Regions from separate parts of the Brochothrix thermosphacta DSM 20171 genome, predicted to be linked through region 2. Evidence: predicted binding sites of a transcription regulator. Region 2 holds the regulator's gene; each other region holds the start of a gene.
What was found. Region 2 encodes LexA, which represses DNA repair genes until DNA is damaged. Its sites were predicted from a motif close to CGAACATATGTTCG; they were not measured.
Positions count from the first base shown of each region.

Region 1: pcrA (DNA helicase PcrA) is a predicted target of LexA. The motif match lies at 5,304-5,317, and genes of this name have one in related genera.
Region 3: V6S17_RS08490 (type IA DNA topoisomerase) is a predicted target of LexA. The motif match lies at 2,474-2,487, and genes of this name have one in related genera.

Region 1 covers NZ_CP145608.1:675,846-686,932, forward strand. The annotation lists gene purM (phosphoribosylformylglycinamidine cyclo-ligase) at 1-887, shown strand, start outside; gene purN (phosphoribosylglycinamide formyltransferase) at 892-1,479, shown strand; gene purH (bifunctional phosphoribosylaminoimidazolecarboxamide formyltransferase/IMP cyclohydrolase) at 1,476-3,014, shown strand; gene purD (phosphoribosylamine--glycine ligase) at 3,098-4,405, shown strand; gene V6S17_RS03495 (YerC/YecD family TrpR-related protein) at 4,809-5,120, shown strand; gene pcrA (DNA helicase PcrA) at 5,334-7,544, shown strand; gene ligA (NAD-dependent DNA ligase LigA) at 7,559-9,571, shown strand; gene V6S17_RS03510 (CamS family sex pheromone protein) at 9,568-10,731, shown strand; gene gatC (Asp-tRNA(Asn)/Glu-tRNA(Gln) amidotransferase subunit GatC) at 10,983-11,087, shown strand, end outside.
Region 2 covers NZ_CP145608.1:1,394,824-1,405,910, reverse strand. The annotation lists gene hemA (glutamyl-tRNA reductase) at 1-1,086, shown strand, start outside; gene hemC (hydroxymethylbilane synthase) at 1,074-2,000, shown strand; gene hemB (porphobilinogen synthase) at 2,009-3,001, shown strand; gene V6S17_RS07115 (uroporphyrinogen-III synthase) at 3,017-3,727, shown strand; gene V6S17_RS07110 (cysteine hydrolase family protein) at 3,758-4,258, opposite strand; gene lexA (transcriptional repressor LexA) at 4,462-5,064, opposite strand; gene yneA (cell division suppressor protein YneA) at 5,213-5,545, shown strand; gene V6S17_RS07095 (choloylglycine hydrolase family protein) at 5,638-6,639, opposite strand; gene tkt (transketolase) at 7,191-9,182, shown strand; gene V6S17_RS07085 (YneF family protein) at 9,340-9,600, shown strand; gene V6S17_RS07080 (hypothetical protein) at 9,806-9,934, shown strand; gene V6S17_RS07075 (MFS transporter) at 10,045-11,087, shown strand, end outside.
Region 3 covers NZ_CP145608.1:1,683,022-1,694,108, forward strand. The annotation lists gene V6S17_RS08485 (DUF896 domain-containing protein) at 1-155, opposite strand, end outside; gene V6S17_RS08490 (type IA DNA topoisomerase) at 255-2,372, opposite strand; gene V6S17_RS08495 (DUF2187 family protein) at 2,838-3,062, shown strand; gene V6S17_RS08500 (hypothetical protein) at 3,314-3,544, shown strand; gene V6S17_RS08505 (multidrug resistance efflux transporter family protein) at 3,646-4,581, opposite strand; gene V6S17_RS08510 (YcxB family protein) at 4,706-5,230, shown strand; gene V6S17_RS08515 (hypothetical protein) at 5,414-5,905, shown strand; gene V6S17_RS08520 (MarR family winged helix-turn-helix transcriptional regulator) at 6,055-6,477, opposite strand; gene V6S17_RS08525 (metallophosphoesterase) at 6,556-7,065, opposite strand; gene V6S17_RS08530 (XTP/dITP diphosphatase) at 7,192-7,800, opposite strand; gene racE (glutamate racemase) at 7,803-8,612, opposite strand; gene V6S17_RS08540 (YslB family protein) at 8,825-9,292, shown strand; gene V6S17_RS08545 (Cof-type HAD-IIB family hydrolase) at 9,279-10,049, opposite strand; gene V6S17_RS08550 (DNA-dependent RNA polymerase subunit epsilon) at 10,565-10,774, shown strand; gene rnjA (ribonuclease J1) at 10,781-11,087, shown strand, end outside.

The DNA.
Region 1 (11,087 bases), 720 kb from region 2:
AACTTAAACAACCAGTATTAGTATCAGGGACAGATGGCGTAGGTACTAAATTGAAAGTGGCAATCGCTGCTAATAAACATGACTCAATCGGGATTGATTGTGTGGCAATGTGTGTCAATGATATTGTGGCACAAGGTGCGGAACCGTTGTTTTTCTTAGACTATATCGCTACAGGTAAAGCTATTCCTGAACAATTAGAGCAAATTGTCGCTGGTGTTGCTGAAGGGTGTGTTCAAGCGGGCTGCGCTTTAGTCGGGGGAGAAACGGCTGAGATGCCTGGTATGTATGCTGATAACGACTATGATTTAGCAGGCTTTACAGTGGGAGCTGCTGAGAAAACAGCATTAATAACAAGCGATAATGTTAAAGCGGGTGATGTGTTATTAGGTTTGCCATCAAGTGGTATCCATAGTAATGGCTATTCCTTAGTTCGTAAGATCTTCTTTGAACAAAAAGATTTTGAATTGGATGTCATCTTACCAGAATTAGGTCAACCTTTAAGTGATGTGTTGTTAACACCCACTAAAATTTATGTAAAGCCAATTCTAGCATTAAAAGAAGCGGTTGCTATCCATGGGATTAGCCATGTGACAGGTGGAGGCTTTGTTGAAAACATTCCACGTATGTTGCCAGAAGGTTTGTCAGCGAACATTAAATTAGGGTCTTGGCCGACGTTACCTATTTTTGAAGCATTACAACATTATGGCGCACTCGATCCTCTAGAAGTTTATGAAATTTTCAACATGGGTATCGGTATGGTTGTTGCCATCGCACCTGAAGATGTAGCCAATGCACAAGCAACCTTACTTGCAGCAGGTGAATCGTCTTATGTCATCGGTACAGTTGTTGCAGATGATGCGCATCAGGTTAGATTGGAAGAGGTATAACACAATGAAAATAGCCCTCTTCGCATCAGGAAATGGTTCTAACTTTGCTGCAATGTTGGCGGCAATTGAAACCGGACATTTATCAGCTGAGATTGGTTTATTGGTTTGTGATCAACCAGAAGCCGTAGTCGTTGAACGTGCAAAGGCAAATAATATTGAAACATTTGTCTTTAAAGCTCGTCAATACAAGGATAAAGCCACTTTTGAAACGAAGATAATTGAGCAGTTACAACAACATGAAATTGAGCTGGTTGTGTTGGCAGGGTACATGCGCTTAATTGGGCCGACTCTGTTAACGGCATATGAAGGTAAAATTATTAATATCCATCCGTCGCTTTTACCCGCATATGCAGGTAAAGATGCCATTGAACGTGCTTATGCTGCAGGAGAGAAAGAAATCGGTATTACGATACACTATGTGGATGCCGGAATGGATACAGGTGAGCCAATTGCCCAATTTAAAGTTGCCCGAACAGAAGGCGATACATTAGAAAGTTTAGAAGCACGTCTTCATCAAATAGAACATGTTTATTACCCGCAAATTGTACAACAACTTATCGAAAAAATGGAAGGAACGGTGAAAGATAAATGAAACGCGCATTGATTAGTGTATCGGACAAAACAGGTATTTTAGAGTTGGTTGAGCAATTAATTGCCCTTGATTTTGAAATTATTTCAACAGGAGGCACTAAGACATTAATTGCTGAGGCAGGACTGCCTGTTATCGGTATCGAAGAAGTGACAGAATTTCCCGAAATGTTAGACGGGCGTGTCAAAACATTGCATCCCGCAATCCATGGTGGGTTATTGGCACGACGTGATGATGCATCACATATGGCAGCAATTGCTGAACATAACATCGCACTAATAGATTTGGTGATTGTAAATCTTTACCCGTTCCAAGAAACGATTACTCAACCCGATGTCGCTCTCTCTGATGCGATTGAAAACATCGATATTGGCGGACCTTCAATGTTGCGATCAGCTGCCAAGAATCATGCCAGTGTGACGGTAATTGCTGATGCCGCTGACTATGAGCATGTGCTAGCAGAGTACCGTGAATTAGGTGATACGACCTTTGATACACGTCAACGTTTAGCTGCTAAAGTTTTCCGTCATACGGCGGCCTATGATGCGTTAATCGCCGGTTTTTTAACAGAAGTAGTGGGTGAAGAATACCCAGAAAAACTAACGTTGACTTATAATCGCAAACAAGCGTTACGTTATGGCGAAAATCCACATCAATCAGCTAGTTTTTATGCAGAGCCAATTGTGAAACATGCCTCGCTTGTATCGGCTGAGCAATTACATGGAAAAGAACTCTCATACAATAATATTCGTGATGCGGATGCTGCGTTACATATCGTTCAAGAATTTGAAACTGAATGTGCGGTAGTCGCTGTTAAACACATGAATCCATGTGGTGTTGGCTTAGGTGAAACGATTGAACAAGCCTTCTTAAAAGCCTATGAAGCGGACCCAACATCGATTTTTGGTGGCGTATTAGCCTTTAACCGAGAAATTGATTTAGCAACTGCTCAACCACTCAGTGACATGTTTTTAGAGCTACTCATTGCACCTAGCTATTCAGCAGAAGCATTGGCTTTGTTGAGCAAGAAGAAAAATATTCGTCTTTTAAAAATGCCAATATATAATACTTCAGTAGCAAGTGATTATGTGAAAACAAGTGTGGCAGGAGGATTATTGGTGCAACAAGCAGATGAGATTGATGAAGACCCTACAACATGGGAGGTTGTCACCACAGTTCAACCAACAACTGAACAATTAGCAGCCTTGGCGTTCCAATGGAAAGTCGTCAAACACATTAAATCAAATGCGATTATGATTGGTGATGATTCTCAAACAGTCGGTGTAGGCGCAGGACAAATGAACCGTGTCGGATCTGCGAAAATAGCATTCGAACAGGCAGGTGACAGAACGGTAGGGGCTGTGATGGCAAGTGATGCTTTTTTCCCAATGCCCGATACAATTGAAGAAGCTGCGAAAGTTGGAATTGTTGCGATTGTTCAGCCTGGTGGCTCTATGCGTGATCAAGAATCAATCGATGAAGCGAATAAACATGGCATTAGTATGGTATTTACAAAAATTCGTCATTTTAAACATTAACATAAGAAACAATCGATTAAGCGCATAAGGATGGTATTTACAAAAAGTCCGTTATTTTAAACAACAATAAGGAGGCGCAAACAATGAAATTGCTTGTAATTGGTAGTGGTGGGCGTGAACATGCAGTGAGTAAAAAATTACTTCAAAGCAACCGAGTGACCGCTGTTTATTGTGCACCAGGTAATCCAGGAATGCATGGAGATGGTATAAAAACAGTAGCTATTGCTGAAACTGATGTTGCTGAATTGATAACATTTTCTAAACGTGAGCAGATTACATGGGCATTTGTTGGACCAGAAGTACCGTTATTAGAAGGTGTTGTTGATGCATTAGAAAAAGCAGGTATACCAACATTTGGACCACGTAAACAAGCAGCTTTAATTGAAGGTAGCAAAGATTTTGCCAAGCAGTTAATGTCTAAATATGGGATTCCAACAGCAGCATCACAAACATTCACTGATTTTGAAAAAGCCAAAAATTATTTATTGGAACAAGGCGCGCCGATTGTTGTTAAAGCCGATGGATTGGCTGCCGGTAAAGGCGTGGTTGTTGCAACAACTGTGGAAGAAGCGATTGCTGCGGCGCAAGCGATGTTATGCGATAAACAATTTGGGAATTCAGGTGCACAAATTGTCGTTGAAGCGTTTTTAGAAGGTGAAGAGTTTTCATTGATGGCATTTGTTGATGGTGCTAAAGTCTATCCGATGGTCATTGCACAAGATCATAAACGAGCTTTGGCGGGAGATAAAGGTTTAAATACAGGGGGAATGGGTGCTTATGCGCCCGTTCATCATATTCCAGCTGCTGTTGTGGAAACAGCCATTGAAACGATTTTAGAGCCAACGGCATTAGCCTTAGTGAACGAAGGACGATCATTTACAGGTGTGTTATATGCAGGATTAATCCTCACTAGTGATGGACCCAAAGTGATTGAGTTTAATGCCCGTTTTGGCGATCCAGAAACACAAGTTGTATTAGATCGACTCAGCTCTGATTTTGCTGCAGTCATTACTGACTTGTTAGCGCATCGAACACCGACACTCGTATGGCAAACTGAAGGGGTAACATTAGGCGTGGTCTTAGCGAGTAAAGGATACCCCGAGGCTTATGAAAAAGGTGCACAATTAGTGGGATTGGAAAAATTAGCAGATCATACGCAAGTGTTTCATGCTGGTGTAGCACAGAATGAAGCCAAGCAACTCATTGCCAATGGCGGACGCGTCAGCCTTTTCAGTGTGCGAGCTAAAACGATGGCAGACGCACAACAAAGCATTTATGCTGAATTAGCTAAACTTGATACCAGTGATTATGTATACCGTAATGATATCGGACATCGAGCATTAAAAGCACCTTCAAGCCCGTTCAGAACTGAAGAGATTGGAAAAGAATGATTAGCGATTATTTTTATAGCTATGAGTATCTTTGAAATTTCACAAGTTTTGGCTTGAAGTGCTGGAGATAAATAAAAGCAAAACCAAACGCTGAGCTACAAATAAATTGGAAAAAAACTCTTGTTGACGCTTTATGTCAGGAAGAGTTTTTTTTGAAATTTTAGAAGTTTTGGCATAAAATACTAGAGAACAGTGAAAGTATCTTCAATCTTGTAAGTACCAAATAAATTGGCAGTCTGCAGTCTAATAAAAAGGCAAAAGCGACAGTTGAATCAAGCTATTGTTCTTTTTCGCATCAGCATTGTCAGTTAAATAAAAAGTTATCCGACTTGCCTTTCACTAGTGTAGTGCGTTAAAATGTTAAAGAGAAGTTGTCGTTAAATTCTGTGAGGGGGATACAACTATGCAAATTGAAAAATTACGAGGTGAAGGCCTCGATGAATTCTTTCAAGCTGTTTTAACATTAAAAGATCTGGAAGAATGTTATCATTTTTTTGATGATGTTTGTACAGTAAATGAAATACAAGCGCTTTCGCAACGTTTTCAAGTAGCTAAAATGTTACGCGGAGGAAGCACCTATAGTAAAATTGAGGAAGCAACAGGCGCTAGTACAGCGACGATTTCACGCGTTAAGCGTTCGTTAAACTGGGGTAATGATTCGTATGAATTGGTAATGTCCCGACTCGAAGAAAATAAAAAAGCAGAAAATAAATAAATTTCACCAAAAACTAAAGGGCCTTATCCTTTAGTTTTTTTGATTGTAAGAAATGGCTCTATCTTACTTTTAACTGTGATATTTGTTATAATTAAAAAGAAGTTTTCAAAGTGAAGACGAAAAAATAAAGCAGAAGGAAATAGGCAGAGGGTCTCGTATTTGCCTGTTTTTTTATGTATAATAAGAACAAACGTTCTGTATAGGTGGTGCACAATGGAAATTACTGGAAAACAACTCGTAGAGGGATTGAACCCTGAACAACAAAAAGCTGTTATTACAACCGAAGGGCCATTATTGATAATGGCTGGTGCTGGTAGTGGTAAAACGCGTGTGCTAACACATCGTGTGGCTTATTTAATTAAAGAAAAGAATGTGAATCCTTACAATATTTTAGCAATTACATTTACAAATAAAGCCGCACGAGAGATGAAAGAACGTGTCGGTAAAATTTTAGGTAGTGATGCTGATTCTGTCTGGGTATCAACATTCCACTCAATGTGTGTGCGTATTTTACGTCGTGATGCTGAGAGAATGGGATTGAGTCGTTCATTTACAATTTTAGATTCGAGCGATCAATTAACAGTGGTTAAAAAAATTATGAAGGATCGTGATATTGATCCCAAACGTTATCAACCACGAGCAATGTTATCAGCGATAAGCAATGCTAAAAATGAATTAATTAATGCGACGGAATACACAAAAGAAGCAGCTGGTTATTTTGAAAAATTAGTTGCGGATGTTTATACGGATTATGAAAAAAAATTACGCAAAAATCAAGCGCTAGATTTTGATGATTTAATCATGATGACCATTGAACTTTTTCAACAAGTTCCTGAAGTATTAGAGTTTTATCAACGCAAGTTCCAATACATTCATGTGGATGAGTACCAAGATACAAACAAGGCGCAATATACGTTAGTTAAATTGATGGCTGCTCGCTTTCAAAATATTTGTGTCGTAGGTGACTCTGATCAAAGTATTTATGGTTGGCGTGGTGCGGATATTAGTAATATTCTGGATTTTGAGAAAGACTATCCAAAATCGACAACAATTGTTTTGGAGCAAAATTACCGTTCGACCAAACGTATCTTAGCTGCGGCTAACGGTGTGATTGAAAAAAACAGTAACCGACGTCCAAAAGAATTATGGACAGGTAATAGTGAAGGGAATAAAATCACGTATCATCGTGCGTTAACTGAACGTGAGGAAGCGACTTATGTGGTCGGTAAAATTCAAGACCGTCTTTCAGAATATAAGTACAAAGATATGGCGATTCTTTATCGAACCAATGCACAATCACGTGTGTTAGAGGAAACTTTAATGAAATCTTCTATTCCTTATACAATGGTCGGTGGACAAAAATTCTACGACCGTAAAGAGATTAAAGATGTTTTAAGTTATTTACGTCTTGTTGCAAATAATGCAGATGATATTAGTTTAGCACGTGTTGTTAACGTGCCTAAACGTGGTGTTGGTCCAGGCTCGCTTGATAAGCTAGCAGCTGCTTCGTTAGCTTATGATACAACGATGTTTGAAATGATGGGTCGTATCGAATTAGTAGGGCTATCAACAAAGATAAGTAAAGAGTTATTAAGTTTTTATGATATGATTATTGGTTTTTCACAACAACAGGATTATTTATCTGTCACAGAATTAATTGAACAAATTCTGGAAAAATCAGGTTACCGTGACATGTTGAAAGCGGAGAAAACGATTGAAGCAGAAACACGTGTCGAAAATATCGATGAATTTTTATCAGTGGCACAACAATTCGAAAAAGATAACGATGATAAATCATTGATTGCCTTTTTAACCGATCTTGCATTGGTTGCGGATGTTGATTCATTGCAAGATCCAGCTGAAAATCCAGCTGATGGAGCAATCACTTTAATGACATTGCATGCTGTTAAAGGGTTGGAGTTTCCCGTTGTTTATTTAGTTGGAATGGAAGAAGGCATCTTCCCGCATAGCCGTGCTTTAGATGATGAGGATGAAATGGAAGAAGAACGTCGTATTGCCTACGTAGGTATTACGCGTGCTGAAAAAGAATTATACATGACTGCGGCGTATTCACGAACATTGTATGGTCGTTCAACCAGCAATGCTGAATCGCGTTTTATCAATGAAATTCCAGAAGAACTGTTAGAGCGTGCAACAGAAACAAAAATTAAACAAGCCATTCCATTTGCAACGAATCGTCGTTCAACAGGGCAAAAAACACCCGAAGTTAAAGCGTTGCAACAAACAGGTGGTAGCCAAGCTGGTTGGTCAGTAGGCGATAAAGCGAAGCACAAAATCTGGGGTGTGGGAACAGTTGTCAGTGTGAAAAACGAAGGACGTTCAATGGAATTAGATATCGCCTTCCCAAGTCCAACTGGTGTGAAACGTCTGTTGGCAGAGTTCTCACCAATTGAAAAAGTATAGGATGGTGCAAAAAAATGAACGAACGTTTAGATGAATTAAAACAACGATTACACGAGCTGAGTTATGCGTATTATGTGCTGGATAACCCCGTCGCAGAAGATGGCGAATATGATGCGTTATATGCGGAACTTGTAACAATTGAAACAGCCCATCCAGAGCTTGTAACAGAAGATTCTCCCACGCAACGCATCGGTGGTGTTGTACTAGATAAGTTTGAAAAAGTGCCACACGATGTACCGATGTTAAGCATGGGTGATGTGTTTAACGAGGAGGAAATTCGTCAATTTGATCAACGTGTTCGTAAAGAGCTTGAAGTGGATCAAGTTGATTATACAGTGGAGCTTAAAATTGATGGTCTAGCGTTATCGCTTAAATTCGAAGAGGGTCGCTTGGTACAAGGTGCTACTCGTGGTAATGGTACCATCGGAGAGAATATAACTGCCAATGTAAAAACAATCCGTTCAGTGCCATTGAAATTACGTGAGCCCTTAACCATTGAAATACGTGGGGAAGCCTATATGCCAAAACGCTCTTTCGCCAAATTGAACGAAAGTCGTGAAGAAGAAGGCTTGGCACTTTTTGCTAATCCTCGTAATGCAGCCGCAGGTTCATTACGTCAATTAGACACTAAAATTGCAGCTTCAAGAAATCTTGACACCTTTTTATATGCGGTCGCTAATCCCTCTGTTTTAAATGTAGAACGACACAGTGAGATGTTAGCGGCAATAGAAAAAATTGGCTGTCATGTGAATAATGAATTCAAAGTGGTTCATTCGATTGAAGGTGTGATGGAGTATATCGCGAAGTGGACAGAAAAACGTAATCAATTACCGTATGATATTGATGGGATTGTTATTAAAGTTGATCGTTTTGATTACCAACGTCAACTCGGTGCCACGGTAAAAGTACCGCGATGGATGATTGCTTATAAATTCCCAGCCGAAGAACAATCAACACGTTTAATTGATATTGAGCTAAGCATTGGTCGTACGGGTGTTGTTACACCGACTGCGATTTTAAATCCCGTACAGCTAGCAGGAACGACAGTTCAACGTGCTTCTTTACATAATGCTGACTACATTAACGGGAAAGATATTCGTATAAATGATGAAGTAATCGTTAAAAAAGCAGGGGATATTATTCCAGAAGTGGTGCGAGTCCTAATCGAAAAGCGACCAGCTGATAGCGAACCTTATGTGATGCCCACTCATTGTCCTTCATGCGAAAGCGAATTGGTCCGCTTAGATGATGAAGTCGCACTACGCTGTATTAATCCTAAATGTGGGGCACAAATTCGCGAAGGTTTGATTCACTTTGCTTCTCGTAATGCTATGAATATTGAGGGGCTTGGCGATAAGGTTGTTTCACAATTACATGAACATCACTTAATTGCTGATGTTGCCGATTTGTATAAATTAAAAATGGAAGATTTATTGCCATTGGAGCGTATGGGTGAAAAATCAGCAACAAAATTATTAGCTGCTATTGAAACATCAAAAGCCAATTCATTAGAAATGTTACTATTTGGCCTTGGTATTCGTCATGTCGGTGCGAAGGCTGCGAAGTCGCTTGCACAACATTTTGGAGAAATTGAGGCGTTACAAACAGCAACGGTAGAAGAATTAATTAGTATTGATGATGTTGGTGGTATTATGGCCGATTCAATCGTAACTTATTTTAGCAATCCGCAAGTGGTCGAATTGATTGAAGAACTGCGTCAGGTCAACGTTAATTTAACTTATACCGGACCGTCTTTAGCAAATAAATCAGCGGATGAGCTAGTTTTTAATGGTCAAACAGTAGTGTTAACTGGTAAACTAGAGCATATGACACGCAATGAAGCTCAATTACTAATTGAAAGCCTCGGTGGCAAGGTAACAGGCAGCGTCAGTAAAAAAACAGATGTTGTTGTTGCAGGAACCGATGCAGGCTCTAAGCGAACAAAAGCTGAGAGTCTACAGATTCCAATTTGGTCTGAAGCGGACTTACGCGTGTACTTAAAAGATGAAGGTGACCAAAAACTATGAAAAAATTGATTATATTAGCTGCTGGACTTACACTTGTTTTAGCAGGATGTGCGCCACAATTATCAAGTGAAAAAGCCGTTAAAAATGATAGCAGTACGAGTAAAAAAGAAACTCAAATTGTTACGAAAAATAATATTTCAAGTGACTATTACCGCACAATTCTACCTTATAAAGAAAGCCCGACACGCGGATTAATCGTCTCAAACCTCAATACGCGTTTTGATATCAATGAGATGGAAATTGGTTTACAACGTATTGCAACAACGAAATACAACAGTGAAGATTATGCTTTTCAAGAGGGGCAATACCTTACCAAAGGGACGGTTACTTCGTGGTTAAATCGTAAATATTCAGATAAACAACTGAAAGAAAAGAAACTATCAGATAGTGATAACGTTGGTTTAAACCCTGTTTTTAATGGGAATGGTACTGATCGTAATCCAATTTATCTTGCACATATTTTAGAACAAAATTACCTTGAAAATAAGGGTGATACAGTAAAATTAAATGGTGTGATGATTGGTTTAGCAATGAACTCTGTTGATTATTATCAAAAAGAAAGTTACGGTGCAACTTACTCAACACCAATCAGCAAAGCGAAAATGAAGGAAGAAGGCCAAAAAATGGCAGATACGCTCATTACGCGTATGCGCCAAATGAAAGGTTTATCTGATGTGCCAATCACGATTGCAATTTTTGCACAAAATTCAAAAGATGCAATGGTATCTGGTAGTTATTTAAGCTATGCAACTGCTAAACAGGGGTCATCTGAGCTTGGTAAATGGGATGATTTAGATGAGAGCTTTGTGTTATTCCCATCTGATGAAGCCAAAAGTGATCATTTAGATGATTATAACTGGTTCAAGAGTTTCTCAGCAGATATTCAAACGTACTTTTCAAACTTTAATGGTGTCATTGGACGTGGTTTTTATGAAGGAAAAGAATTGAAAAAAATCACAATTGATATTCCTGTAAACTTCTTTGGTGAAGCCGAAATTGTTGGATTTACGCAGTTCGCCACTGATATGGTTGCGAAGCATCTTCCTTCATCTGTAGATGTTGAAGTAAATGTAACAACGACGGATAATCAAGCAAATGCGTCTTTAATTACACGTGACGCAGGTAGTAAAACAGCAAATGTTCATATTTTTGATCGTTAGTATACAATAGAGCACCTCTCAAGAGAGTTGTTTCTGTAAAGAAGTAAAATGTTGTCGAGAAATTATCGATAACATTTTGCTTTTTTTGATGTATGAAGCAAATGAGAGCTTATTTAAGTGTTAGTAAAGAATTACTTCCATAGCTTTCGTTGAATTGTGTGAACAATTCATCCTAAACGTTTATTTTAACAGCGATATCGTGTAGAATAGAGAAGTATGAATTAAAGAGTAGTTATTTTAGGAGGGTTAATATGTCTGTTATTTCTAAAGCAGAAGTTGAGAAAGTAGCGAGTTTAGCTCGCCTTGAAATCACTGAAGCAGAAGCCGAACAATACGCAACACAATTGGAACAAATC
Region 2 (11,087 bases):
CGTAAATATTTAGCAGCGTTATTCAATATGACTTACGATGAAGTTGCAGAACAGGTGATTTTTCTCGAAAATGATGCGGCAATCGCACACTTATTTGAAGTGAGTACGAGTTTAGCATCGATGATTGTAGGAGAAACACAAATTTTAGGTCAAGTGAAAGATAGCTTTGAGTGTGCGCGTGAAGTAAACACAACAGGTGTTGTCTTAAACGAGTTATTTAAACGAGCAATTACAGTCGGTAAACAAGCGCAGTCAGAAACATTAATTGGTGAAGGTTCAGTATCATTAAGCACAGTTGCTGTAAAACTTATTGAATCTCAGCAGTTTGATATGATGCATAAAAAAGAACTCGTCATTCTTGGAGCAGGGAAAATGAGTGTTTTAATTCTTGATTATTTAAAACCACATTTTCCGATGGAACAAATTACGATTGTTAATCGAACATATGAAAATGCAATTTCCTTAGCGATGAAATATAAAACCAAAGCAGCTCCGAAAGAAGCGTTGCAACAAGTATTAGCTTCTGCGGATGTCGTGTTTAGTGCGTTGCGTTCAGATGATTATATTCTGACGCAAAAACTGCTCGAGGAACAATTACGTTATCTAGCAATTGTTGATTTAGGTATGCCGCGTAATGCGGATCCGATTTTAGATGTACATCCGCAAATTAGTCGTTATGATATGGATGATATTGAACGGATAGCTGATCAAAATAAACAACAGCGCGAAGCTGCTATGGTAGAGGTTAGTAAAATGGTAGTTGAGGCACAAGAATCTTTTCATAAATGGCGTTTAACATTAAAAGCAACACCAGTCATCCACGAATTGCGTGATAAGACGTTAACCATCTATGAAACAGCAATGGCTCATATGGAAAGAAAGTTGCCTAATTTAAGCGATCATGAACTCAAGGTGATTCATAAATTAACGAAAAGTATTGTTAATCAAATTATCAAAGAACCTATTATTAAAACGAAAGAATTGGCACTTGAAGAGGATGCATTGGATAAATTAGCGTTTGTTGAACATCTTTTTGGTTTGCAAACCGCAAATGATAGAAACGAGGCAGAGTTATGCGAAAAGTAATTACCGTAGGTACCAGACGTTCACAGTTAGCAACGACACAAACAGGTCACGTTATTAAAGCATTACAAGCGAACTATCCAGATGTCGTTTTTGAGGTTAAGGAAATTGTCACAAAAGGTGATATTCGATTAGAAGAATCGCTTTCTAAAATTGGCGGTAAAGGACTTTTCATTAAAGAGATAGAATGGGCTTTGCTTAACAGTGATATCGATATTGCTGTGCATAGCATGAAAGATATGCCTGCCGAATTGCCAGGAGAATTAAAAATTGGAGCTATCCCTATTCGTGAGGATGCAAGGGACGTATTAGTAAGTTCAGATGGGCGTTCTGTAAAGGATTTAAAGAAGAATGCAGTTGTTGGAACAAGTAGCTTAAGACGTCAGGCACAATTATTAGCGCTACGTCCTGATTTAGAAATTAAATTATTACGTGGTAATGTTGATTCACGTCTTCGTAAATTACGTGAAGGCCAATATGATGCAATTATTTTAGCTGCAGCTGGTTTAAAACGGTTGGGCTTATTTAATGAAACAGAAATGTACCCATTGCCGATTGAAGATTGTCTGCCTGCAGTGGGTCAAGGTGCGTTAGCTATCGAGTGTCGTTCAGACGATGAAGATGTACGAAAGCTATTAGCAACAATTCATGATCCGGAAACAGCATTGACTGTTTTGACAGAACGTGCCTTTTTAGCTGAAATGGAAGGTAGCTGTCATATGCCTGTGGGAGGTTACGCCACTTTAGAAAATCAAGGGATTGTATTGCGCAGTTTATTAGCAAGTGTTGATGGACAACGTGTGATTCATTCACAGGTAATAGGCGAAGAGAGCAAAACAGTGGGGCAATCAGCAAAAGAAAAATTATTTGAACAAGGTGCAGCAGCGATGATTGCTGCTCTTAATATTGAAGAGTAAACAATTAAATGAAAGAAGGAATTCACATGTTTCAATTTTCACGTCACCGTCGTTTACGAACTACATCCGCAATGCGCTCATTAGTTCGAGAAAATAAATTAGAAAAAGCAGATCTTATCTATCCACTATTTGTAGTTGAAGGTGAGAATGTCATGACAGAAGTATCCTCTATGCCAGGCGTTTTTCAATATTCACTCGATACTATTGATAAAGAGCTCGCTGAAATTGTTGCTTTAGGTATACCGTCAGTGATTCTTTTTGGACTTCCCGCAGAAAAAGATGCCATCGGAACGGGTGCTTTTCATACGCATGGTATTATTCAAGAGGCCACACGTTACATTAAAACGCGTTATCCTGACTTGATTGTAATTGCAGATACATGTCTATGTGAATACACAGATCATGGCCACTGTGGTGTGATTGAGGGAGAGACCATTTTAAATGATGAGTCGTTAGCAATCCTCTCTCAAACAGCAGTTTCACAAGCTGAGGCAGGTGCAGATATTATCGCTCCGTCTAATATGATGGATGGTTTTGTGTATGCAATTAGACAAGCACTTGATAAAGCGGGATACGAAAATATTCCCATTATGTCGTATGCTGTGAAATATGCCTCTGCTTATTATGGTCCATTTCGTGATGCAGCAGACGGTGCACCTCAGTTTGGTGATCGTAAATCGTATCAAATGGATCCTGCCAATCGTCGTGAAGCAAAACGTGAAGCAGCATCAGATGTCGCTGAAGGGGCGGATTTTCTAATCATAAAACCAGCAATGGCGTATATGGATATTATTCGTGATACTCGTAATGCACATGATTTACCCATTGTCGCTTATAACGTGAGTGGTGAATACGCCATGGTTAAAGCAGCTGCACAAAATGGTTGGATTGAAGAAGAGAAAATAGTAATGGAAACACTTTTGGGTATGAAACGTGCGGGTGCAGATATCATCATGACGTATCATGCGAAAGATGTTTGTCGTTGGATCGATCAAGCTTAAAAAGGAGGGAAGCCCATGGCACGAATCATTGTGACTCGAATGCCTCATCAAGCAGCAACTTTGTGTCAGTTGATCAATGAGACAGGTCATGAAGCCGTTCTTTTCCCTGTTCTTAAAATTGAGCCTCTAAATCAGGCTGAAATCACAAAAAAATTACGTGCATTAACGGCTGCTGATTTTGTTGTATTCACGAGCCAAAATACCGTTCATCGGGTGTTAGATAGTGGACCCAATAGACAGTTCAAAGCTATTTCAATCGGTCCGGCAACATCGCAGGTATTAGAATCTTATGGTCTTAAACCTGTGATTGAAGCTGCTGATTTTATATCAAGTGGATTGTTTGAGGTTATAGCACAACAACTGAAAGATACAGATCGGATATGGTTACCGCAATCTGCACGAGCAACCAATGAATTAGCAGAAAAGTTAGCGACTGTTTGTGAGGTTGAACATACAAGTGTCTACACTGTCGTTGAAGCAAAAAGAGAACCGTTTCAATTTAAGGCAGATGATACGGTTGTGTTTACAAGTCCTTCGGCTGTTATTGCTTTTATTAACTTATTAACTGCTGAAGAACATCAGTTGTTGTCTCAATTGACATTATTATCGATTGGACCAGTGACAACGGCTGTTATTGTAGAAAAGGGATTAAATGTTGCTTATGAAGCGCATCCTTATCATATAGAAGGTTTTCGTTCGTATTTCAAAAACCAAAAAAAGGTATAAAACAATATGTTTTATACCTTTTTGGTGTAATTAAATAAAAGTGGCAAAGCGATTATCCCATATATTTTCATAAAAACGCACCGTATTTTCTGCACTCATAAAAGCATTAGAATAAGTTGTTGTGCCACCTCTTAACATTTGGATTAAATAACCCAGTGCATGAGCATTTTTTACAGTTGCATCCACACAATATTCGGTTTGAGCACCACAAATTTCGATACGGTTTATATGTTCTTGTTCAAGCAATTCTTTTAAATTAGTCTTATAAAAAGAATTGGCATGTGTTTTTTGAATATAATGAGTCGCTTTTCCCTTGTCCAACGAGGGGATGACTTCCCAAGGGGACTGTCCTTGAATCAAATCTTCGTCAGTATGTTGAACAATGATGATGTTTTTCCCTTGAGACGTATAATCAAGCATACGTTTATTTATTAGAGTAACTAATGAAGATAGATTGAAAATTTCTGTGTCGTTGTAACACACGCCATTCTGTAAATCGATAATGATTAGAGCATCAGCTAAAGGCTTCATCAAAGGACCTCTTTCTTTTTTAATAATGAAATTATAGCATAAATAATTTTAAAGCATTAGCAATGTCATTCATGATTATAGGTATTTTAAAAATGATTTAGTATCCAAAAAAAGAGAAATAAGCAACAAGCTGCCTATTACTCTTTTTTTAATTGTATTAATTATTGTATTAAGATAATTAACCGATGTAGCGAAAGAAAAGGCTACATTTCTCTAAATACACCTACAACTTTACCAAGAATAGATACATTTGGTAAGTAGATGGGTTCCATCGAATCGTTTTCAGGTTGAAGTCGTATACGGTTACTTTCCTTAAAGAATCGTTTACAAGTTGCTTCGTCATCCTCTGTCATAGCAATAACAATATCGTTATCGTAAGCCGTATTTTGTTGGCGGACGATTAATTTATCTCCATCCAAAATACCTGCATTTATCATACTTTCACCGTCAACTTTTAGCATGAATAATGTGGCATCATTGACAAGCATTGATTCAGGAAGCGGGAAGTATTCCTCAACATTTTCTATTGCAGTAATAGGAACACCAGCTGTTACTTTACCAACCAATGGCACATTCACAGTGCCAACTTTAGGTGAATCATCCATTATTTCGATTGCTCTTGGTTTAGAAGGATCGCGTTTGATTAGCCCTTTTTGTTCAAGGCGTTCAAGGTGACCGTGTACAGTAGAACTTGATGCAAGGCCAACTGCTTCACCGATTTCTCGAACAGAGGGCGGATAACCTTTTGATTTTACTTCGTCTTTTAAAAATTCAAATATTTCACTTTGACGTTTAGAAAGTTTCATAATTACACCTCTGTATGGTTTTTTGTATCTTTAGTATACCATTTGCTCTTGACAAATACAAACGTTTGTTCTGTTTTTGTGTTGACAAGAACAAATGTTCGGTATATGATATAAATACGAACATACATTCGACTGGGGGATTTAATTTATGAAAACTTTAATATCACGTATTTGGACTAATTTTTCTTTTGTTATTATCTTTACACTTATTAGTGCTTGTTTTTTCCTAATAGTAGGTTTTAAAACAGCTGGCATAGATGAAAGTAAGTACGAACAATATACTATTGTAGAATCAGATAACCTTTGGACAATTGCTGAAAATTACGCCTCGTCAACTAAAGAAGTACAATCAATGGTGCAATGGATGAGTGAGAATAACGACCTTATTAATGAGAATAAATTGGAAGCGGGCACTAAAATTTACATTCCTGTAAAAAAACAACAGACTGCTGATGAAATCATGTATGCAAATAATGATTAGTCTTTTGAAGTTAATGCATTAAAACTAAATTGAATAAATAAAAACGCTACAATTAACACGATGTTAGTTGTAGCGTTTTTGTATAAAACCCCTTAGTTAAGACAGTTGATATCCTCTTCAGTCTGTACCTTAAATTCCTTATATTCGGTTGAAGCGATAAGTTCATCGTTCAATGTTATTTTTTGAAGTCGTTGGTTGCTATAAACAGCAAAATAAAAACTTAATGATTCGGCGCACATGTAGCTACTGTAACATGTGTAGTCAGGTTCACCTTGTGGATCAATCACCACTCCATTAGGAATACTAACTGATTCCAGAATATGATGAGATAAACTGACGGCTTCAATTTCATTTTCGGGTTGTTTAGAAAAGTTTCTTAAGTAAGCCACTCTCACAAAACGAGCAGGAGGGGTATAGTCACCTGGTAAACCAAATGTACCTGATCCTTGACTGAAAGCTGACAGTTCTTTATTTGCCAGAGTAATCGGTTCATGTTGGTGAGGTGTCACTGTGATGTAGTTGCGTAAATTTGTTTCGTGCCAAGAATAGTCAGGACTATTCGTCATCACCCCGATAGAATCTTCAATGATATTTAAACCATTGGGCATCGGTTCAACAATAATTGTTGCTCCTGTTTTATCAGAAAAGATAAAATGTAGAGGTGGCAATTTACTGATAATGGGGTTGGTATCATTAATAAGTGTAATAGATTCTAGTAACTGTGTTTTGACATCTTCGACCGTTGTTGCTTGCGATAATATGTAGGGGATAACTTTATCAGGAGAAATTGCGAGTGTTTCGTCTGCTGCTGTGTCTTTATAAGTTGCGTAACCTGGAAAATAGAGGGTTGCTCCCATAAGACCTTTTTCATTAATACCATCAAAAAGAATCGGTGAATTATTTAAAATTTGCCCCATACCGATAAAAGCAAATTTTGATGTTGTTGAATCTGACGTTGTATAAGTTAAATCAAATGTTTTGTTGCGTGGAACAAAAACAACTTGTTCCGCCATTTCGATTCCAAAGTCCATTGTTCGAGAAAGCAAATGTTTATTATCTTTTGATGTTAATGTAAAACTACTGCAACCTATCATTCAAATCATCCCTTTTCTTGTTATTTTGTAAAGAGTTAAAAACTTTGTGTGTGTGCTTTAATTATAATCTTAAATCACTAATATTAAAAGCGTTGAGTTAGAAAAGATGTGTCTTATTTACTAATTTTTGCGTTTTTAAATAACAATTTAATGACTAATGACTGCCTATGATAAAAGAATAACTGTATTTCGGGAAAAAGTATCCGTTCAATTCAGAATAATTTCCACCTTATTTAACAAAAGAACCAAAACGACCCAATCATTGGAAAATAATTTGCTTGTGAGGTGTTAACTAACGACAGACTGAATACGCTATCATTTTATTGTTCTAAAAGCAGAGTTAAAATAAAAAATAGGCAATAAACAGCGGTTTTATAAGCTTTTTAATATCTATCTCTAGTGATTTGCGCTGAAATGGTTTATAATAATTCTTGTATGCTTAGTTACATTGCAATTTAGCTGTTTCACGTTTTTAATAACTCAAAAAGTTAGCAGAAAGTGAAGCAGTGTGTAATGGGTATTATTAATATATTTTGAGGGGATGTTTTTAAATGTTTGATAAAGTTGATCAACTCGCAGTGAATTCAATCAGAACTCTTTCAATGGATGCTATTCAAAAGGCCAATTCAGGACATCCAGGTTTGCCGTTAGGTGCAGCACCAATGGCATACACACTATGGTCACGTTTCTTAAACGTTAACCCAAGCAATACAACATGGTCAAACCGTGATCGTTTTGTGCTTTCAGCAGGACACGGTTCAATGTTGTTATACAGCTTGTTACATTTATCAGGTTTCAAATTAAGTATTGAAGACCTTAAAAACTTCCGTCAATGGGATAGTTTAACTCCAGGACACCCTGAATTTGGACATACTGATGGCGTAGAAGCAACAACTGGTCCACTTGGACAAGGTATCGGTATGGCTGTTGGTTTTGCAATGGCAGAACGTCATTTAGCTGGGATGTATAACAAAGATAAATTCAACGTTGTTGACCATTATACATACGCTTTATGTGGTGATGGCGATTTAATGGAAGGTGTTTCAGCAGAAGCGGTTTCAATGGCTGGTCATGAGCAATTAGATAAATTAATTGTCCTTTATGATTCTAATGATATTTCATTAGACGGTGATTTAGATCGTTCATTCTCTGAGAGCGTTCAAAAACGTTTTGATTCTTATAACTGGCAACATTTATTAGTTAAAGATGGTAATGATCTAGCTGAAATTGAAGCGGCAATTGCAGAAGCTAAAGCTAATACTACTCAGCCAACAATTATCGAAATTAAAACAGTTATTGGTTTTGGTTCTCCAAAACAAGGTACAAGTGCTGTCCATGGCGCGCCTCTTGGTCCAGAAGGTATTTCTGAAACAAAAGCTGCTTATGGTTGGGATTTACCAGACTTTACAGTGCCTGAAGAAGTATATGCTCGCTACCAAGCAAACGTTGCTGATCGTGGTGCAAAAGCTGAAACCGAATGGAATGCATTATTTGCTTCTTACAAAGCTGAATACCCAGAATTAGCTCAACAATTTGTTGATTCTTTTGAAGGTAAATTACCTGCAGGTTGGGATGCTGATCTTCCATCATTTGATGAAGGCTCTTCAACAGCTTCTCGTGCATCAAGCGGTGAAGTAATCAATGCAATCGCAGATAAAGTTCCATTCTTCTTCGGTGGTTCTGCCGATTTAGCTGGATCAAATAATACGACTATTAAATCAGATGGTCAATTTACAGTTGATGCTCCAGAACAACGTAATATCTGGTTTGGTGTACGTGAATTCGCAATGGCTACTGCGTTAAACGGTATGTCGCTACATGGTGGTTTACGCGTTTACGGTGGTACGTTCTTCGTATTCTCAGATTACCTTAAAGCAGCAGCTCGTTTAGCTGCAATTCAACACCAACCTGTAACTTACGTGCTAACACATGATTCAGTTGCTGTAGGTGAAGATGGCCCAACACATGAGCCAGTAGAACAACTTGCAAGCTTACGTTCTATTCCGAACATGGTTGTTATTCGTCCAGCGGATGGTAACGAAGTAAAAGCGGCATGGACTATTGCGTTGGAATCACAAGATCATCCAACAGCATTGGTATTGTCTCGTCAAAACTTACCAGTGGTTGCAGGTTCAGCAAGCAAAGCAGCAGACGGCGTTCGTAAAGGTGGTTATGTAATCTCACCATCTACTAAAGATGTTGCTGATGCTATCTTAATTGCTACTGGTTCAGAAGTTAACTTAGCTGTACAAGCACAAGCTGCGTTGGCTGCTAAAGGTACTGATGTTTCTGTTGTCAGCATTCCATCGTTTAACTTGTTTGATAAACAATCAGCTGAATATAAAGAGTCTGTTTTACCAAACGCTGTTCGTAAACGTGTGGGTATTGAAATGGGTAGCTCATTCGGTTGGGGTAAATATGTTGGTTTAGATGGTACTGTTATCGCAATTGATACTTTCGGTGCTTCTGCTCCAGGAGAAAAAATCATCGAGGAATACGGTTTTACAGTTGATAATGTTGTAAAAGCTGTTGAATCTTTATAATCGAATTTAAGAAGAAGTGAGGGGCGGGATACCGCTCCTGCTTTTTTTTGCAAACTCGAAGTAGAAATATCACAGTAGAGTTGATGACAGCTATTGTCATAACGTTAATTATCAAGTACAATAATAGAGATAAATAAGAAATGGGGGAAAGTAAATAATGAGTTTATGGTTAGGAATTACACTTATTGTAGTTGCACTTGCTGCGGGTCTAGCACTCGGTTTCTTTTTAGCACGTCGCTATATGATGAAGTATCTACAAGAAAACCCACCTGTTAACGAGCAAATGTTAACAATGATGATGGCGCAAATGGGTCAAAAACCATCACAAAAAAAGGTCAACCAAATGATGTCTGCAATGAGCAAACAACAAGCGGCTGCACCTGCTAAAGAAAAAGAAAAGAAGAAAAAGAAAAAATAATAGCATATATCTGTGTTTATAGAGTTAATATAAATTATGATTATGAAAATTTCTCTTTTAATTGAATTCTATTCGGAAAACACATCTCTTAGGAGGTGTGTTTTTTTAGTATGTAGACAAATTGTGAGAATAATCAAAAAAATCTAGGCAATACTACAAAGATATGCTATATTAAATTTAACGAAAAGAAACGGAGGTGGAAAAGATGGGATCAACAATTTTTGTATTACGTAATGAAGTGAAGAATTACCACAATACGCTTGCTTTTATTTCCAATGTTCAAGGGGATAATCTGTCTTCTTTTAAATTTAATACAAAAACAACGAGTAGTTGACCTTTCTTTTTCACTTATGAAAAGGCTGCTTGTTACCCAGGCAGTCTTTTTTTGTGCGCAAAAATAAGAGACGCCAATGACACGATAAAAAACCAACAGGATGGTGCTCTATGAAAATTTTATTATCAAAAAATATTAAAACGACCTTAACAACATCATTTATGAGCAGTTTAATCTACGCTTGTACGATGCCGTTTATGATTATTTACTTGGCAAAACATACGCCAACAGGAACAGCAGGAATTATTGTTATTCTGAATGTTGCTGTATCTTTTTTAGCAGGAATTATTGGTGGCTATTTGGCAGATAACCATCAACGAAAGCGAATTTTATTCGTGTTTCAAACACTGTATGCTGTTGGATTGTTAACAATTGTTTTTAATCTCAGTGGTTTGCTCGCTCACATTAATTGGTTGGTTGTGGGTTACTTTATTTGTGGAGCAGCTTATAACTTCTACACGCCAGCATACTCAGCTGTTGTGTTGGATTCAACCACGAGGGAAAATCGTAAGAAAGTCTATCAATATGAATATTGGATTTTTAATTTATCGATGGCTATTGGTGCATCAATCGGTGGATTTGCCTTCAAAAATTATTTGTTACCGCTATTTATAGGAGCGGTAATCATGCAGCTTATCGTCACGTTTTTTCTACAAATGAACTTGCGATATGAAAACAAGATAATGGATCGTAAAGATACTAAAGTTATACGTCATCTTTTTTCAACATACGCAAAGGTGGCGAAAGATCGCCGTTGGTTAATGTTTGTTGTTGGTATGGCTTTGTATCAAGCGGCAGAATTCACAATGGGAACTTATACAGGTGTGCGTCTGTCAAAAGAGTTTGATATGATTCATCTCTTTAACATTGCCATTGATGGTGTTAGAATGTTGAGCGTTTTACAAGTTATCAATACGTTAATGGTTGTTTTTTTAACCTTTTTATTAACGCGTATAACAGCAGGCTTAAAAGAAAAGTATGTTGTCTTTTTTGGACTACTTATCTATGTAACAGGGTATGGAGTGATGGCAACGGCAAATAGTATCACGTTATTAGTACCGATTATGGTCATCGTTACGATTGGTGAATTGGTTGCAACGCCATTATTAAGCGCAAGAGAAGTTGACTTAATTCCTGATGATAAACAAGCATC
Region 3 (11,087 bases), 290 kb from region 2:
ATTTTCAATCCATCAATTGTTCCTAATACTTGGCCTCTTATTTCACCTAAGTATGCTTTACGTAATTTGAGTTGCTCTTTTGTTTCAGCGGGAGTTAAACCCTCTTCTTTCTTTTTCTTTGCTAAGGCATTAATTCGATTCAAATCTACTTTCATTGTAAATACGCTCCTTTTTTCTTGAACTCTTTGTCTAAGAATAGCATAATTTAACAACTGATGCCAATTTATAGGTTCAGATTGGTCAAACATTAGCACTTAGCTCTTTTTTACTTTTGGTTTAAATGTGATGAATTCAAAAGCAACTTTATTTGCATCATCTAAAATAAGCACCGCATTGAATTTTTTACCTTTTTTACTAAGAAAGCCTTTTATTAAGGCTGTACGTCGTGATTTTAATAACTTACTACACATCGGACGACTGATTTTTTTATTAAGAATTTTTTTGTATATAACGAAGTCACATTTCTCACAGCCATACACTTTAAATTTTTCTAAAACAGACGCACCACATGAGGGACAGATTCCTAACGGTTCCTCTGTCATCGGGATAGCAATTTTTTCAGTACCTATTTGTTCAGGTACGGTAGCAATGAGATGCTGTATGAAACGTTGAATGCTGCCTAAGAAAGCTTCTTGTGTTCCCGTTTTATCATGGATTTTTTTTAAATAACTTTCCCATTTAGCGGTCATCTCTGCACTCGAAATTTCGACGCCTACAATTGCTTCACACAATATACTTCCCTTAGCAGTTACCTGCAGTTGATTTGCAGTTACTTCAATATAATCTTGACGCTTTAATGTTTCAAGAATACTTGCTCTCGTTGCTTCAGTTCCAATACCTTCAATTGCTTTTAAAATTGCTTTAGCTTCATCCTCAGCTGTGCGGCCGATATTCTTCATAGCCGTGATCAATGTCCCTTCAGTGTATGCAGGTGGTGCCTTGGTTTCAGCCTCTTTTTCATAAAGACGACTTTGAACAACTTCATTAAGCTCAACAATTGGTAACTTTTCCTCATCTGTTTTTTTCTTAGCTGCTCCGATAATTTCTTTCCATCCTAGCTGTCTAATCATACGTCCCGTTGTTTTGAAGATTTGTGTATTAACATCCGTCAGTATAATTGTTTCATCATAGATATACGGTTGTGCAAAAATAGCTAGAGTTCGTCGTAATATTAAATGATACAATCGTTGCTCCATTGGTCCCAACTTTGCTAGGGCAGCGGCAGTGGGTATTTTTTTTGTTGGGATAATCGCGTAATGTTCCTGAACTTTTGAAGCATCAACATGACGTTTTGTTGCATAGTTTTGTGGGTCTTTAATTTCCACACCGGCACGCTCACAATAGCCTTCAAGATTTTTTTTCAAGTAAGCATATTCTGCTGGCGTAATGTAATGACAATCCGTTCGTGGATACGAGACTAATTTTTTTTCATATAACGTTTGAACAATCTTTAATGTCGTAGCCGGACTAACTTTATATAACTTATTGGCTTGACTCTGTATATCAGACAATGAATAAAGACGTGGCGCATATTCCTTTTTTTCTTTTGTTTCCACTTTAGCAATACGAGCAGCTTGTTCCTGTTGATGAATCACATCGAATCCTTTAAAAAAATCTATCAACTCAGGCAGTGTTTTAAATGTATCTTTATATTTTCCAACATAGGTACCTTGTGCAGCATTTACATGAATATATGCTTCAAAATAAGTTTGTGGTTCAAAATTTTCTATTTCTTGTTGACGTTGCCAGATTAAATATAGTGTAGGTGTCTGTACGCGTCCAATTGAAAAAACACCACTCAAACCTTTTTGTTGTAATAACAGTGTATAAAGTCGACTGATATTCATCCCAATTAGCCAATCACTAATTTGACGTGTTTGCGCTTCGATGTACGATGAAAAATAATCCTCGCCTGGTCGCAATGATTCAAAACCTTTCCGAATTTCATCATTTTCTAATGAGTTAATCCATAAACGTTTTGTGGGCTTATGTTCATTTCCACTGACCTTAATAATTGATCGTGCAATATTTTCACCTTCACGATCACTATCTGTCGCCACAATAATTTCATCAGCTTCGTCAAGGAGTCGTTTAACGATTCGAAATTGTGCGCGTTTATCTTTAGCGACCTTGAATTGATATGACTCAGGAAACATGGGCAACTCATTGAGCGACCACTTTTTCCATTCCGGTTTATAACTTTCTGGCGCTTGCAATTCAACCAGATGACCATAACCATAAGTGATTGCGACTTCATCTTCAAATAAAGCATCTTTAATCAGAAAACCACCTTCAATTTTTTGTTTAGATTTAAAACTGTGGGCATAAGCTTTTGCTTGACTAGGTTTTTCTGCTAGAATTACAATTTTCATCGTCTACCAATCTCCTTAGTTTAACTCTCGTCCGCTCTTATTAAATGAGTGTATTCAAATTGTTGATAGTTGATTATTTCTAAATAATCAACTGTATATCTCAAACAAATATTTTTATTAGCTATGTATTTATTTTTCTTTTTTCACTTCCCTACCATTGTATCATTTCCTAGTGTCAGTGCAAAAACGTAATGTTCAGTTTTTCCAAGCCTAATCATTTCCAATTTTAAAATTAATATAGATACATTAACCTTAAAAAAAACACAAAAAACTTTCTATCAAAATGATAATAACCCTTTATTTTTATCGGATTTAAAGGAAACGCTTACAACGTTGATTTGTCAATGATTTTATTTTTCGAAATTGTCAGTTTTTTTCTAAAAAAAGGTTTTTTTTTTGCATTTATAGGGTAAAATAAATGTGTAGCACGTAGGGATATTACTATACAATAAAAGGGGATGTTTTATGATGGCATTATCAAGTATTTCTTTTGACAACCGAAGCAAACAAGTAGACAAAGAAGTTCCATTTAATATTGGGGATGGCGTATCATTTATCCGAGGTGAAGTAATGTTTAAAGGTACTGTCACTAAAATGTATGATAATTCCGCACTTATTGAACTATTTGATACTCCAAATTACGAATTTAATAATACTGTATGTAATTTCAAGAGAATGCAGCTATTATAACTAAATATCAAAAGTCCTACAGTCAATTGTAGGACTTTTTTATGTTCTTTTTCTAAATTAAAAATATTAATATACAGCGTTTAGTAAACTTTTTATCAATCCGTCATCCCATTCACAAGATCAGGATGTTATACATTAAATTGTAACAAAGAGCAGTGTTCACACAGATGTCATATGTCTTACCGTTATAACTGTTATTTTCTGTTACACTTATTGTAGTAAGATATCAGTTAATGAAGGAGATGTTTTAGATGGAACACGCAACTAAAGTTGGTATTAAAGGTAATTACTATGATATTTCAATTCGAGAAGTGATTAGTAATATTGCTTTTACCATTGTTTATAATCCCTTAACTATTACAGATATTGATCAGGCAGATGAATGGGTTACTTCTAGCGCTAATGGTAAATGTATTCACAAAATTTCGGCTATAGAGCATGATACGCGTAAAAATACACGTCGTATTTTCCTTAAAGAATAGTAAAATAAGCAATATAAAAATACCAGTAGATAAAACACTGTAAAAAGTGAACGATCTACTGGTATTTTTTATATTTTAACGCTCTTTCGTTTTGTATCACTTTAATTTCTTTGCGATAAACTATGAGCTGTCATACCAAACACAACAACAATTAGCCCTATCCAAGCACTAAATGATGGAACAGCTGAATTTAAAATAAGTAGTCCTAATATAAAAGAAAACACCGCCTCCATTGATTGTGTAGCTTCAACGGCAGCCAGCTCTTTCATTCTTCCTTGTGTTAAGTCTGTTGCTTTGAAAAAAAGTAGTGTGGCAATAACACCTGAAAAGAGAGCTATTATAATTGAATTAGACACTTGTGACATCGAAGGAATACCTGAACGAGTACCTGCAATAATTGATAAAATCAGCCATGTGGGTAAACTGCATAAAGTCATTCCTAACACACGCTCAAACACGTTTAGACGACCTTCTGTCACTTCCATCATTTTACGATTACCATAGGGGTAAGCAAATGCCGCGATAATAATTGGTAAAGTACCTAGCACTATCCCTTTCAATCCAACCGTTGTCGCATGTGATACTTCCATTATAATAATACCTACAATAATAACACCTGACCAACATAATCCTGTAAGAGGAATCCGACCTTTGACTTTAACAATACCTGTGGCCGTTTGAATTTTTTCATAGAACAGCGGCGACATTAATGCACCGGCTACTATTGTAATCTGCCAAGTTCCTGCAACCAACCATCCTGGTGAATAATCAGCAGCAAAGCATAATGGTGCATAAAAAAGACCAAACCCAATTTGGCTGTAAATGAACCAAGCAAAGGGTCGTTTTTTTATTTCTGACCACATCTTTTTAAAACCACTTTTAAATAAAACAAGCAGCAGCAAAAATGGAACCATAAAAAAATAACGTAAAGATGCACTCCACATCCAATCACCACCTAAGTCAGACATCAATTGATTGATCACAAATGTAAAAGCAAAAAAGAACGCTGCAATAATACCAATAATAATCGCTCTCATAATCCCCCTCCAGTCTTCTATTTCTCTATATTATCATAAAATCTTCAGGAGGAATTCCTTTTCTTAATACGAAGTCCATATGCTATAATAATACCAGTACAGTTAACAGAAAAGGAGCTTTTGAATGACTGAACACTTTGATATCACAACACATACCTTAATTGCTTACCAAGATCAAAAATTAAGAAACTCTAAAATATTCCTCGCCTTTCGTTGGATATATAGCCTCCTTCTTACGTTCGTAGTGACGATGCTTGCATTTTTATATGACGTGAATTTGGTCGTTATTGGCTGGCTCGCCTTAGGATTATTTTTAGTTTTTACATTCATCTTTTGTTTTACGCCTTTATTCGCTATGGTATTAACAGGTATCAGTAGAAAAATGACCAAGGTTGAACGCTTCCCGGTAACAATCGCATTGACAAAGGAAGGTCTCACTCAAACAATCAATGACCGTGTCCTCTTTATTAATTGGTCCGACTTCAAGCGAATTTATAACGACGACGAATACTTTTTTTTAGCTACTAAAAATGATGTTTGTCCTTTACCATTATCAAGCACAGAAAATACAAAGCGTTTGATTTATCAAAATATTAAAGCAAACGCCCCCAAATGCAAAGGTATCGAAAAGTTAAAGATTAGTAAATAAAAAATGTTTTTTAAAATAAATTGTTTAGTCTCTATGTACAGGGGTAATAATACCATATAGTTATTGAATAACTATACTTTCATATATCTCTCCCCCTATTGAGATAATGAATACCCCTACTCTTGGCGACTTTTAAAAAGTCGTCTTTTTTTGTTTCATAATGTTATTACAGGAGGAATTTTTATGATAGTAACCCTAATATTAATTGGTCTTACTCTTTTTGCTATTGGATTTTTGTTTATCGTCATACGCTTTTTTAACCACAAGCCTAAGAGAAAATTCATTATAACGGCTCTAGTAGGTTTTTTATTAGTTGCTATAGGTGTTTTTCTTACCCCCGGCACTGAGACTGACAAACCAACTGAATCAAAAAAAACTACAGAGTCTTCTTCAACCACTCATTCTTCAAATATTGACAGCACTAGCAATTCTCAAACAACTTCAACAGTTCCTATTCAATCTTCGACAACAACTAGCACTACAACTGAAAATTCACTATCATCTACTAGCAGTTCAAGCAATACAAACACTACACCTGATACAACCGACACGGTAACGAGTACTTCTATCGAGACAACAACTGAATCATCTACTTCTACGACTGAAAGTAGCTCTAGCACTAACGAACAAATAGAAAATGCAACGACTGATTCTACACCCGAAGGAACTGAATAAATTTTTTCCTCTTTAATCCATTGTTAACTAAACAACTGCACATTATGTGGTTGTTTTTTTATGTTTTAATAGGGTACCTATTCATTGTATACGTATAAATTCAAATGAAAAAACACGCCTTTAAAAAGCGTGTTTGAAGCCTTACTTTACTATAAATGTATTTTTCGATTTAATTTATTAAACAAATCCAAAAATTGTACTTTTTCTGCCTCAGTCAATTCACCTAATACATCAGTGTTTACTCGTGTGTCCAATTCGCTTGCTTCTTTCAGTGCTATTTCACCTGCAGCAGTGATTGCTAAACGTGTAATTCGGCGATCATTTTTATCATAAATACGTTCTGCATAGTTTTCTCGTACAATGATAGTCGCTATGTTAGTCATCGCACCTGGCGTCACGTTCAAAAAATGAGCCATATCACTTTGTTTTTGAGGACCTTTATCGCGTAACTCACCTAATACCAATAACGCTGAAATACTGATGCGATGTGGAAATTCGTCAGACCAAATTTTCATTAACGCTGTTGTATAATGATTGATTGTGTATATAAGTTCAATATTTTTTTGATTCATTATCTATTTACCTCCTCTTTATTAGATGACAAAACATATACAAAAAAACCATAGTTAGCCACTACGGTTTCTGAGAATTTATTTTTTAAATATTTGTGTAAGATCTGTTAAGACTTTATCAGAATCATCCAAAAATGTAACAATAATTTCAGTGCCGGTATCTTCTACCAAAGCATAAGTTTTTTCAAAACGTCCACGCGGCAATGAAATACTGCCAGGATTAAGGTATAGAATACCTGCGTTATACTCACATCCAAGCTCGTGTGTATGTCCAAAGAAGACATATTCTGCTTTGCGACTTTTAGCTCGATCACGTAAAATAACCAAATTCATCTTGATATTAAACAAGTGACCATGTGTTACTAAAATCTTGTGATTATCTACTTCACCGAACCACTCAGTGGGATAAATACGTCCAAAATCACAATTACCTCGTACAATATTATATCCTTCAACTGCTATATCATCGGCCTCAAGTTCAGAATCTCCGCAATGGAAAAAGGCATCAACCTTACCAGTATACATTTCTTTTAAATGCAATAACGCTTCACGGTTACCATGATTATCACTGACAACTAAAACTTTCATTCTGTGCTTCCCTTCTCTACATATATTACTAACATTGTCGCATGATTTTTATCTTTTGACTAGTCATTTTATTGCAAAAAAACATTTTTATTTTAAGTTAGTTTTTTTTATTTAAAAAAATATTATTTATTTACTTAAAGATAGTAGGAGTTGCGGTAAATCCTTCGCCATTTTTTGGATAGCTTTTCCGCGATGACTAATGATGTTTTTTTCACTCATAGTTAATTCTGCTGTCGTTTTAGAGAGTTGTGGCACCAAGAAATATGGATCATATCCAAAACCAGCACTTCCTCTTGGTTCAAGTAATATTTCCCCTTCAATAGATCCTTCATAAAAGCGTGTTTCTTCATTGGGCACTGCGACAGCAATTGTACAATCAAATCGAGCCGCACGCTCTTCGCGACTAAATTTTTCAAGGGCTTTAACTAATTTTTCATTATTGTTTGCATCGTTAGCAGGCTCTCCAGCATAACGCGCTGAATATACACCAGGTGCGCCATTTAAAGCAACAACACTTAGACCGGAATCATCACTTATAACGGCTTGATTTGTCAATTTAGCGATTGCTTCTGCTTTCAAAGCAGCATTTTCACGGAAAGTTGTACCTGTTTCTTCAATCTCTGGCAATTCAGGATAATCATTTAATGTTTCAATGACTACGCCATAATCCTCAAAAAGGGCTTTAAATTCTAAGGCTTTGCCTTCATTATGTGTTGCTATTAATAATTTTTTCATTATCAAAATCTCCCTTGTCCAATTTTAACATATTCTACTTCTAAATTAGGGACGTCAAGCCAATCACGTGCTATTCCCCCAAATATTTTAGTTGAACCTGTTGTGAAAAAGCGATGTTGATTCTTTTCACCCGAAACATTACGTAATGAAAAGTAATCTAACAACATGCTGACTTCACTTGCCGTTTCTAAGCCTGGATTAATTACCTTGACGGATGAACCTAGTACATTTTCAATGATTGGTTGTAACAACGGGTAATGTGTACAACCTAAAACAAAAGTATCTACACCACTATTTTTAAAGGGGCGTAGTGTTTGGGCAACAATTTTTTTAGCAACTGAACCTTTATACTCGGAACTTTCTACGACAGGCGCAAATTTTGGACAAGCAAGGGTTTGAACTTTTATTGTGTGATCTAATAGATCAAGCGCACTATTATATGCTTGGCTTTTAATCGTTCCTTCAGTTCCTATAACACCGATTTGATTATTTTTAGTAGCCTTTAGTGCTGCACGCGCACCTGGTTGAATGACACCAACAACAGGAATAGCAACATGCTCTCTTATATACTGTAAAGCGGCAGCTGTAGCCGTATTACAGGCGATTACTAACAGCTTAATATCATGTTCTAACAGGTAATTTGTCATATCCATTGTAAATTCTTTCACTTGTTCCGTATCTCGCGGTCCATATGGACAACGCAATGTATCTCCTAAGTAACAGATGTTTTCATTAGGTAACTGTCTTAAAATTTCTTGTGCAACAGTTAAGCCTCCCACACCTGAATCAATTACACCGATTGGTTGATTCATAATTTTTCGCTCCAATTTTCAAATTGATATTGCTTCTCTCTATTTTGACTAATTTCCCTTACATTTTCAAGTCAAAAACCTTTAAATTAAGATTTAAATGCTGCTTTAATTTTAAATTCACAGTTCGATCACTTAATTTGACTCTTTTTACATTTTCATTTGTATTTATAAGACAATCGTTTATAATTGAGTACGAATGAAAGGAGCTAACTATGACTGAATCAAACACAACACCCTCATCCACACTCGGTTATGAATTGATGCGACACTTTGTTTTACCTGACCTTTTAGGGCATGAAGCGAGCGGATTGCTCTATTTATTAGGTAAAAACTTAGGACGTAAATTTACTATGTCATCAATTCCAGAGCTACAGATTTTTTTTAATGAGGCTGGCTGGGGTTCATTAACTGTAGAAAAAGAGAAAAAAGATACCTGCCATTTTATATTATCTGGTGACCCTGTTGAAAAAGCATTCGCTTTAAATACAGAACACTCATTTAATTTAGAAGCTGGTTTTTTAGCAGCAAACTTTGCTAGTCAAACTGGTTTTTATACTGAAGCCACTGAAGAAATTAACCATAAAAAAAGCACCGTCATACTCATTGTAAAATGGGATCGTAAAGAATACGATGCCAATGCGAGCATAGACAGTACCAAAGAAGACTCTATATCAAATTAAGGTGTTTCAAACCTTTCATAATACCATCTTCATCCACGTGGTCGGTTATATAATCGGCCACTTTTTTCAACGCTTCTTTTCCATTTCCCATTGCCACACCACACCCTACCGCTTGTAACATTTCATAATCGTTCATGCCATCTCCAAACGCATAGGCGTTTTCTATCGCAATATTAAGCTCACTTAAAAGTGCTTTAATACCATCTGCTTTTGAACCATTTGCTGGAATAACATCCATCGACTGATCATGCCAACGCACAAAACGATAATTTTCAAAGGCTGCATTATAACTCATGTCATGTGAATCATCTGCAAATAACATCATCTGATAAATTTCATTATCTGTTGTGAAATCGGAGACCACTTCTGGGTAAGAAATATTGACAGAATTTAAAGCTTTTTTAACCACTTCGTTATTGGGTTCATCAAAAGCAATCATATGATGACTCGCAAATACTAGGGCGTGATTTTTTGCTTTTGTTAGCTCTTTTAATTGTGCCAATTCTGCCATGGGCATAGGATTAGTATACACAATCTCACCTTTGTGAGTCACATATTGTCCGTTATAACAAACAATCGTATCCACATTAAGTTCATCACAAATTTTAGTTACTGTGAAAGGTGAACGGCCCGTAGCTAAAGCCACTTTAATGCCTTTACTTTGTAGTAAAGCGATACTTTCTTTTGTAGATTCCGGAATTTTATTTTGAGTATTATACAATGTTCCATCTACATCAAAAAACACTATCTTAGTCATATTAATTCTTAACTCCTTTAGTTTAATTTTTTAAATGTTATACGCTAACATTATAACATGAATGTAACTTCCTCTTTAGACTGGCTCGATTCATTCTAATATAAAGGGCTCTTTTGATATATTCTGAATACCCTATAACAAAATCTACAGCATACCTAAAAAACAAATAATTCAATGTCCCCTTGTTTTTAATGGGTTTATAAATTATTTGTTAGTGTGCTTCTCAATTTTATGGTAAACTGTTAATGAAAGATTTGTTCGGATAAATTGATGAAACTTATTACATACGCGTTGACCTTGTTGCAGTATCACTTCTATTTGAAAACAATTTTTGTCAAAAATTACTTTTAGAATAGTTGTTCATGTTGCAAAAATAAAATGGAGCATCCCTTTTGGTGATGTTTAGTTAATTATACGCCTAAAAGAATAAGTACTTATCCTTCAAACTTTAAATTAGAGTTAAGAGGTTTTTCCTCATAAAAATATATTTCAAACACACAAAGGAGCAAATTAAAATGATATACAAAGTATTTTATCAAGAAAACATGATTGAAACACCATTGCGCGAAAACACAAAAAGCTTAATGATCGAGGCTAGTTCTATCGAGGACGTTCGAAAAAAATTAACAAACCATGGTTACAATATTGAATTTATCGAAATGATGCGAGATGCCCAAATCGCATTTGAAAAAAATGACCCTGACTTTAAGTTAGAGGAAATCTAGATCGAAATGAAGCTTGTAAAAAATAATGAAACTGCAGTCTTTGCTCTCGGTGGCTTAGGCGAAATCGGTAAAAATATGTACTGTGTTCAATTTCAAGATGAAATCATCGTAATTGACGCAGGTATTAAGTTTCCAGAAGATGACTTGTTGGGCATTGATTACGTCATCCCTGATTATACTTACCTGATTGAAAATGCAGACAAAGTCAAAGGTGTCTTTATCACGCATGGTCATGAGGATCATATTGGTGGTATTCCTTTCTTACTTAAACAGGTTAACTTGCCAATTTATGCTACGAAGTTAGCACTTGGCT